2 regions of the Pseudomonas sp. GGS8 genome follow, and region 2 is predicted to be linked to the other one. Evidence: riboswitches for the same ligand, from Rfam matches in the RefSeq annotation. Region 2 holds a riboswitch; the other holds the start of a gene.
What was found. A riboswitch is a leader RNA that binds a small molecule or an ion and turns the genes downstream of it on or off. The one in region 2 is predicted to bind cobalamin.
Positions count from the first base shown of each region.

Region 1 (4,415 bases), 890 kb from region 2:
CTGTCCGCTCGGTTTACCGGCGCTGAACGGCACGAAAATCACTTTGTAGCCGCTGTGCGGTTTACGGTTCCATGAGCCATGCTGACCGATGAAGGCACCTTGAGTGAACGGTGCGGGCAACTTGCTGCCTTCGGCGAACGTCAGGCCCAGAGACGCGGTATGGGGGCCCACCGCGTAGTCCGGTGCGATGGCCTTGGCGACCAGGTCAGGGTTTTGTGGTTCGACGCGAACATCGACATGTTGCCCGTAATAGCTGTAAGGCCAGCCGTAGAACCCGCCGTCCTTCACTGAAGTGATGTAGTCCGGCACCAGGTCGCTGCCGATTTCATCCCGCTCGTTGACTGCGGTCCACAGTGCGCCGCTCTGAGGCTCCCAGGCCAGACCGTTTGGATTACGAATCCCCGAGGCGAAGATTCGATGACTGCCGGTGGCGCGATCCACTTCCCAGATCGCCGCGCGACCTTCCTCCTGATCCATGCCGTTTTCACCGACGTTGCTGTTCGAGCCCACGGTGACGTACAGCTTGCTGCCGTCCTTGCTGGCGATGACGTTTTTGGTCCAATGGTGATTCAGTGTGCCGCCCGGCAAATCGACCACTTTGATCGGCTGGGACTTGATCGCCGTCTCGCCGTTTTCATAGTGGAAACGCAGCAAGCGGTCGGTGTCGGCGACGTACAGGTCTTTGCCGACCAGAGTCATGCCGAAGGGCGAGTTGAGGTTTTCCAGAAACACCGTGCGGGTTTCAGTGACGCCGTCGTGGTCCTTGTCCCGCAGCAGGGTGATGCGGTTCGGACTGGGGACGCCGGCCCCGGCACGGCCCATGACTTTGCCCATGATCCAGCCTCGAATGCCTTTGCCGTCGTCGGGTTTGGGTGGCGAGTTGGTTTCGGCCACCAGCACATCGCCGTTGGGCAACACGTAGAGCCAGCGCGGATGATCGAGGCCTTCGGCAAACGCCGCCACCTGAGTCCCTGCTGCTGCGATGGGTTTTTTACCTTGAGGCCAGCCGATCGCCGGGGCAATGTTCACCGTCGGGATCAGGGTTTTGTTCGGTTCCGGCAGCTTGGGCGACGGTCCGGTGCCGTCCGAGACTTGCAGGCTGGAGGTTTCACCGCAGGCGGCGAGCCCTCCGGCGAGCGCGATGATGAAAACGAGCTGGGGTTTGCGCATTACTGATCTTCCCTATGAATGCATTGACGTAATCATAGAGAAGCGTAGGCGCCCGATGGTTCAACCGGTCAGCCGCGGGCTTCCTTGAGCAGTACGGCGATCCCCGGATGGTAGTTGCCGGCTTCATTGCGCAACTTGTGGTAGGCGTAAGGGAAATACCAGGCCACGGCGCAGGTGTGTTCCTTTTGCAGGTCGTCGAGCATGTCCTGGAGTTCTTCCGGGGTGGCGCTGTGCTGGGCTTTTTGTGGGGCGACAAACAGGCAGCCGAGTTTCAGGTCGCTGGCGTAGCTGATGCGCTTCGCGTCGCTGGTGATGTCCGCCAGTGCCTGGGTCAGGTTCAGGTTATTGACCCGCGGCCAGCGCTGGGTGACCTGCAGGTACGCGCGTTCTTCGCGGGTGGCGATAAACAGATCGGCGTGGGCGTTGCGTTCGCCTTCTTCGGTCTGTTTGCGCGTCGGTGTTTGCTGCAGCGTGACCATTTCCGCCATCCAGGCCGCGGCAGAGAGGAGGCCGAGGTTGGCGTTTTCGTCGTACCAGTAAGGCGTATCGTTATCGCCGCGCACGGCGTTGTAGCGGTCGATACAGTCAAACCAGCGTTCCAGCACCGGGCGCAGGAATTCCAGTTTCGGATTGCTGATGATCATGCCTTGCATGTGGCTCACCTTTGTTATTGTGTTGTGAGGTTGTGGCTCTTTGATATCACTGCTGGCAGTGTGGCACAAGATTGGCGTCAGATAATTGATCGACGGCAGTTATTCGCTCAGCGGTGCCCCGGCTTTAATTGACGCTCCACCCCCAACCCTCTAACCTTCGCGGCTTGTTTCAGGTGCTCTGTGACCGTGGTCGACAGAGTGAAACAGGGAAGCCGGTGAGTGGATTTCTTCCAGCGAAGAATGATCACGATCCCGGCGCTGCCCCCGCAACGGTAAATGAGTGAAGACTGCGCCTGATGCCACTGTGTCGATGAACGATGCGGGAAGGCGCGCAGTCGGGCCAATCGCCGCTCATGAGCCCGGAGACCGGCCTGATCCATTCAGCGGCATCACGGTGGGCGATGCCAGGCTTCTTGCCGTCTATTCTTGTGCCTGCCCGCCGTTATCCAGCCTCAACGGAGAGCTCCCCTATGACTGATACCCCTGATCGTGACGAACGCCATCTGGCGCGCATGCTGCGCAAAAAGGCCGTGATCGACGAACGCATCGCCAATTCGCCGAATGAATGCGGCCTGCTGCTGGTGCTGAGTGGCAACGGCAAAGGCAAGAGCAGTTCGGCGTTCGGCATGCTCGCGCGTTCCATGGGCCACGGCATGCAGTGCGGCGTGGTGCAGTTCATCAAGGGGCGCAGCAGCACTGGCGAGGAGCTGTTCTTCCGGCGCTTTCCGGAGCAAGTGCGTTTTCATGTGATGGGCGAGGGCTTCACCTGGGAAACCCAGGACCGCCAGCGTGACATCGCCGCCGCCGAAGCCGCTTGGGCGGTGTCCCGCGAGCTGCTGAGCGATCCGTCGATTGGCCTGGTGGTGCTCGATGAATTGAACATCGCCCTCAAGCACGGTTACCTCGATCTTGATCAGGTGCTCAGTGACTTGCAGGCCCGTCCGCCGATGCAGCATGTGGTGGTCACCGGCCGTGGCGCCAAGCCGGAGATGATCGAACTGGCTGATACCGTCACCGAAATGGGCATGATCAAACACGCCTTCCAGGCCGGGATCAAAGCGCAAAAAGGCGTCGAGTTGTGATTCAACCACGTCATTGCCCGGCGGTACTGATTGCCGCGCCGGCTTCCGGTCAGGGCAAGACCACCGTCACGGCTGCGCTCGCCCGTTTGCATCGCAATCAGGGACGCAAGGTGTGCGTGTTCAAATGCGGCCCGGACTTTCTCGACCCGATGATTCTCGAGCGCGCCAGTGGTGCACCGGTTTATCAACTGGACATGTGGATGGTCGGCGAGCAAGAAAGTCGTCGTCTGTTGTGGGAAGCCGCTGGCGAAGCCGATCTGATTCTCATCGAAGGCGTGATGGGGCTGTTCGACGGTACGCCGTCCAGCGCTGACCTGGCGCGGCATTTCGGTGTGCCGGTGCTCGGCGTGATCGACGGCACTGCGATGGCGCAGACCTTTGGCGCGCTGGCCTTGGGCCTGGCGCGCTATCAGCCGGATTTGCCGTTTGCCGGTGTGTTGGCCAACCGGGTCGGCACCCTGCGTCATGCGCAATTGCTCGAAGGCAGCCTGACAGAAGGCTTGCGCTGGTACGGCGCCTTATCCCGGGAAACCGGCATCGAATTGCCGAGTCGGCATCTCGGCCTGGTGCAGGCCAGCGAGCTGAATGACCTCGATCTGCGCCTCGATGCGGCGGCCGCCTCACTGGCCAGCAGCTGCGACGTGACGTTGCCGCCGGCCGTGGAGTTTGCCGCACCTGAAGTGATCGCCGCCGAACCGTTGCTGGCCGGTGTGCGGATTGCCGTGGCCCGGGACGAAGCCTTCGCGTTTACCTACGGCGCGAGCCTGGATCTGCTGCGAGCCATGGGGGCCGAATTGTCTTTCTTCTCGCCGATTCGCGACAGCGAGTTGCCGGAGGCAGACAGCCTTTATCTGCCGGGCGGTTACCCCGAATTGCACCATGTGGCGTTGTCACAAAACACACCGATGTTAAATGCCATCCGCGCTCACCACTCGGCGGGCAAACCGTTGCTGGCCGAGTGTGGCGGCATGTTGTACCTGCTGGACTCGTTGACCGATGTCGAGGGTACTCGCGCTGAGCTGGTTGGCTTGCTGACCGGTGATGCGGTGATGCAGAAGCGTCTGGCGGCGTTGGCCTTGCAGGCGGTGGAACTGCCCGAAGGTTTGCTGCGCGGGCACACCTATCACCACTCGTTGACCAGCACCGAGCTTGAGCCGATTGCGCGTGGTCTGAGCCCCAATGGCGGGCGAGGGGCGGAGGCGGTTTATCGTGAGGGGCGGATGACGGCCTCTTATGTGCACTTTTATTTTCCGTCCAATCCGGCGGCGATTGCTGCGTTGTTGGCGCCTGATCGTGAGGCCGCCATCGCGAGCAGCCTCGCTCCCACAGTTGACCGCGTTTTGTCGGGCAACACTCCATCTAATGTGGGAGCGAGCCTGCTCGCGAAGAGGCCATGACGGACAACACATTTTCCGAAGCCGAACGCGAAGCTGTTTATCGCGCAATTGCAGAGCGCCGTGACATGCGCCACTTCAGCGGCGGAACGGTCGAGCCCGAGTTACTGAGGCGC
Region 1 covers NZ_JALJWF010000001.1:3,733,725-3,738,139, forward strand. The annotation lists gene J3D54_RS16905 (sorbosone dehydrogenase family protein) at 1-1,170, opposite strand, end outside; gene J3D54_RS16910 (hypothetical protein) at 1,239-1,823, opposite strand; cobalamin riboswitch at 1,978-2,213, shown strand; gene cobO (cob(I)yrinic acid a,c-diamide adenosyltransferase) at 2,294-2,905, shown strand; gene J3D54_RS16920 (cobyrinate a,c-diamide synthase) at 2,902-4,302, shown strand; gene bluB (5,6-dimethylbenzimidazole synthase) at 4,299-4,415, shown strand, end outside.
Region 1: it holds a riboswitch for cobalamin, as region 2 does, so the genes downstream of both, cobO (cob(I)yrinic acid a,c-diamide adenosyltransferase) here and J3D54_RS20855 (CbtB-domain containing protein) in region 2, are expected to answer to the same signal.

Region 2 (4,415 bases):
GGCAGCTCGATCGAGATCGAGTCGAACGCGTCATGGTCGTGATCGTGGTCGTCTTCACCTTCATGGTGATGATCGTGATGGCTGTGGCGGCTGTCGATGTGTTCTTCGGAACCGGCGCCGAGGCCGATCAGTACGTCCAATGGCAAGCGACCGCTGCTGGCTTCGATGACTTTCACCGCCGGCGGCAGCTCTTCGGCGACTTCCAGGCGCACGCGGGCCAGGTCTTCGGCGCTGATCAGGTCAGCCTTGTTGAGAATCACCAGGTCGGCGCTGGCCAGTTGGTCGGCGAACAGCTCGTGCAGCGGCGATTCGTGGTCCAGGTTCGGGTCGAGTTTGCGCTGGGCGTCCACTTGATCCGGGAACGCGGCGAAGGTGCCGGCAGCGACGGCCGGGCTATCGACCACGGTGATCACCGCGTCAACGGTGCAGGCGCTACGGATTTCCGGCCATTGGAAGGCTTGGACCAAAGGCTTTGGCAGGGCCAGGCCCGAGGTTTCGATGAGGATGTGGTCGAGGTCGCCGCGACGAGCAACCAACTCGCGCATCACCGGGAAGAATTCTTCCTGAACGGTGCAGCACAGGCAGCCGTTGGCCAATTCGTAGACGCGACCGCTGGCCTCTTCTTCCGTGCAGCCGATGGAGCATTGCTTGAGGATCTCACCGTCGATGCCCAGCTCGCCGAACTCGTTGACGATCACCGCGATGCGACGGCCCTGGGCGTTGTCGAGCATGTGCCGCAGCAAGGTGGTTTTGCCCGAACCGAGGAAGCCGGTAACGATGGTGACGGGGAGTTTGGCCAGTGTTTTCATCGGATGCCCTTTGGCAAGGTGGCGGGCATACGGGACGACAACCGGCAACGCGGGGGCGCGTGCCTGAAGAGTTCGCCACCGGATCACCCCGCCCGGTTGAAAGTGAGAATCTGTGTCGAGGCAGGTCTCCTGGCTGACGGTGTGCCGGGCGGGTCAGCCTGGCATTCGCTGCGCCTTCCCGCGAACCCGTTGCACGGGCTTGCAGTGGCGTGGCAGCGAACATCACCGTTCACAGTTGCGGGGGCAGCCGCGGCATCGACCGCGTTCCCTTCTTAGCTCCGGCAAACGCCGAAGAACCTCGAAAGCGCAAGGCTACGCATCGTGTGGGGGCGGGTCAATGTCTTGTCGGAGAATGCGATCACCCGTGGCGAGGGGGCTTGCCCCCGTTCGGCGGCGAAGCCGTCGCAAGACCTGCTTGCGGGGTATGCCTGAAAGAATACAGGGGGCCGCTTCGCTGCCCAACGCGGGCAAGCCCCCTCGCCACAGAGTTGAGAACCCTTGCCAATTGACTCCCCGCCCCCGCCCATGCTCTCCTACACGCCTTGTTACGGGTGCCCTTCACAGGGTGAAACGGGAAACCGGTGAATCATGTGCTTTACTCTAAAGCCATGTCAGTCCGGTGCTGCCCCCGCAACGGTAAGCGAGTGAAGCGTCAGATCCACTGTGTCGGTCATACGGCATGGGAAGGTGATGCTTGCAGGTTCAGGCGTTAGCCCTGCCCCTCGCGAGCCCGGAGACCGGCCCGCAACACAAAGTGACTTTTACGTTCACTGAATAACAAACCCGCGGTGGGCGGGCGCTGTTCGAAATCTCTGCGAGCCCTTGGCGTGCGGAGGTTTTCATGCGCTCTATTCACCCGCTGACAGACCAGAGGGAAGCGCCATGTCGATCATCAGCAGCACCGGCCACGCAACGGCCAGCACCACCACAACCCTGACTCAACGCCTGACCGCCGCCGTGTGTGCGTCGATCCTTGGCGCGTGCCTTGTGTATTTCGCCGGTTTCTCGCACATCGAAGCGGTACACAACGCCGCGCACGACACCCGTCACAGCTCTGCCTTTCCGTGCCATTGAGACCTGCTGACATGATCAAGCGTATTGCGCAAACCGCAGGTTTCACCGGGCTGCTGGCCGCGCTGCTATTGACCCTGCTGCAAAGCTTCTGGGTCGCCCCGCTGATTCTGCAGGCCGAAACCTACGAAAAATCCGAGCCGGCCGCTGTTGAAGTCCACGAACACGCCGCCGGTGCCGTCGCTCACACCCACGACGCCGAAGCCTGGGAACCGGAAGACGGCTGGCAGCGCGTGCTGTCCACTACCGGCGGTAACCTGGTGGTGGCCGTCGGTTTCGCCTTGATGCTCGCCGGTCTCTACACCTTGCGTGCACCGACCAAAACCTCTCAGGGCCTGCTCTGGGGCCTGGCCGGTTATGCGACGTTCGTGCTGGCACCGACTCTCGGCCTGCCGCCTGAGCTGCCGGGCACTGCCGCGGCTGATCTGGCGCAACGGCAAATCTGGTGGATCGGCACTGCCGCGTCTACAGCGGTCGGTATCGCGCTGATCGTATTCAGCCGTCACTGGCTGATGAAAGCTCTCGGCGTGGCGATCCTGGCCGTGCCGCATGTGATCGGCGCACCGCAACCGGAAGTCCATTCGATGCTGGCGCCGGAAGCCCTGGAAGCGCAATTCAAAATCGCTTCGCAGCTGACCAACGTGGCGTTCTGGCTGGCCCTGGGCCTGATCAGCGCCTGGTTGTTCCGCCGTAAAAGCGATGGCCATTACAGCGCATGACTGACGTCAGCGCAGCGCCGACCCTGGTGGTCGGCCTGGGCTGCCAGCGCGGCTGCCCCGTCAGCACGCTGCGGGCGCTGCTCGATCAGGCGTTACAGGCCCATCAAATCGAGCTTCGTGAGATCAAGGCCCTGGCCAGTATCGACCTGAAGCGCGATGAACCTGGCCTGATTCAACTGGCCGAACAGCTGGCATTGCCGTTGATGTATTTCAGCAGCGAACAATTGGCCGGTTATGAACCGCAACTCAGCCACCACTCGGACATCGCGTTCGAACGCACCGGCTGCTACGGCGTGGCCGAAAGTGCCGCGCTGGCCCTGGCCGAACAATTGGCTCAGGCACCGCCAAAGTTGCTGATTCCACGACAAAAATACGCCCAGGCCACCCTGGCATTGGCCAGCGCCGCGTAAAATCCCCGATAATCCCCGCCCTCGATCATGAGCATTCTTCATCTGGAGCATGCCCAAGCCCTATTTCTGACAGGAAACGACGATGACCGTCTACTTCATTGGCGCCGGCCCCGGCGACCCGGAACTGATCACCGTCAAAGGCCAGCGGCTGATTCGTAGCTGCCCGGTCATCATCTATGCCGGCTCCTTGGTCCCCGCCGCCGTGCTGGAAGGCCACCGGGCCGAACGGGTGGTCAACAGCGCCGAACTGCATCTGGAACAGATCGTCGAGCTGATCAAAACCGCTCACGCCAACGGCCAGGACGTGGCTCGGGTGCATTCCGGTGATCCGAGCCTGTATGGCGCGATTGGCGAGCAGATTCGCTACCTGCGTGAACTCGACATCCCATTCGAAATCGTTCCCGGCGTTACCGCCACCGCTGCCTGCGCGGCCCTGTTGGGTGCTGAACTGACCCTGCCGGACGTGTCACAGAGCGTGATTCTGACCCGTTACGCCGACAAGACCGCGATGCCCGCTGGCGAAGACCTGGGCAGCCTGGCGCAACACGGGGCGACCATGGCGATCCACTTGGGGGTCAATCATCTGGAGAAGATCCTTGCCGAATTGCTGCCGCACTACGGCGCCGATTGCCCGATCGCGGTGATTCACCGGGCAACCTGGCCAGATCAGGACTGGGTGGTGGGGACACTTGCAGACATTGCACAGAAGGTTCAAGCCAAGGGCTTTCGCCGAACGGCGCTGATTCTGGTGGGCCGGGTGTTGGGTAGTGACCACTTCAGTGAGTCGTCGCTGTATCGGGCGGGGCATGCTCACCTATACAGACCTTGAGCCAAACACACACTGTGGCGAGGGGGCTTGTCGGAACGCCGCATCGCCCCGTTCGGCGGCGAAGCCGTCGCAAGACCTGCTTGTAGGGTATGTCTGAAAGAATGCAGGGGGCCGCTTCGCGACCCAACGGGGGCAAGCCCCCTCGTCACAGGTTATCGATCACCCATAAAAAAACGGCACTCACGGGTGCCGTTTTTTCGCTTCTGCAGCGAACACCTTAGTAGTAGGCGTTTTCTTTCTGCGTGTGGTCGGTCACGTCACGTACACCCTTGAGTTCAGGAATGCGCTCGAGCAAGGTGCGTTCGATGCCTTCTTTCAGGGTGACGTCTGCCTGGCCGCAGCCCTGGCAACCGCCGCCGAACTTCAGCACGGCAATACCGTCTTCAACCACATCGATCAGGCTGACCTGACCGCCGTGGCTGGCCAGCCCCGGGTTGATTTCGGTTTGCAGGTAGTAATTGATGCGCTCGTTGACCGGGCTGTCGGCGTTGACCATCGGGACTTTGGCGTTTGGCGCCTTGATGGTCAGCTGGCCGCCCATGCGGTCGGTGGCGTAGTCGACTACCGCATCGTCCAG
Region 2 covers NZ_JALJWF010000001.1:4,626,771-4,631,185, reverse strand. The annotation lists gene cobW (cobalamin biosynthesis protein CobW) at 1-809, opposite strand, end outside; cobalamin riboswitch at 911-1,125, opposite strand; cobalamin riboswitch at 1,342-1,570, shown strand; gene J3D54_RS20855 (CbtB-domain containing protein) at 1,692-1,883, shown strand; gene J3D54_RS20850 (CbtA family protein) at 1,895-2,599, shown strand; gene J3D54_RS20845 (cobalamin biosynthesis protein) at 2,596-3,009, shown strand; gene cobM (precorrin-4 C(11)-methyltransferase) at 3,092-3,838, shown strand; gene nfuA (Fe-S biogenesis protein NfuA) at 4,056-4,415, opposite strand, start outside.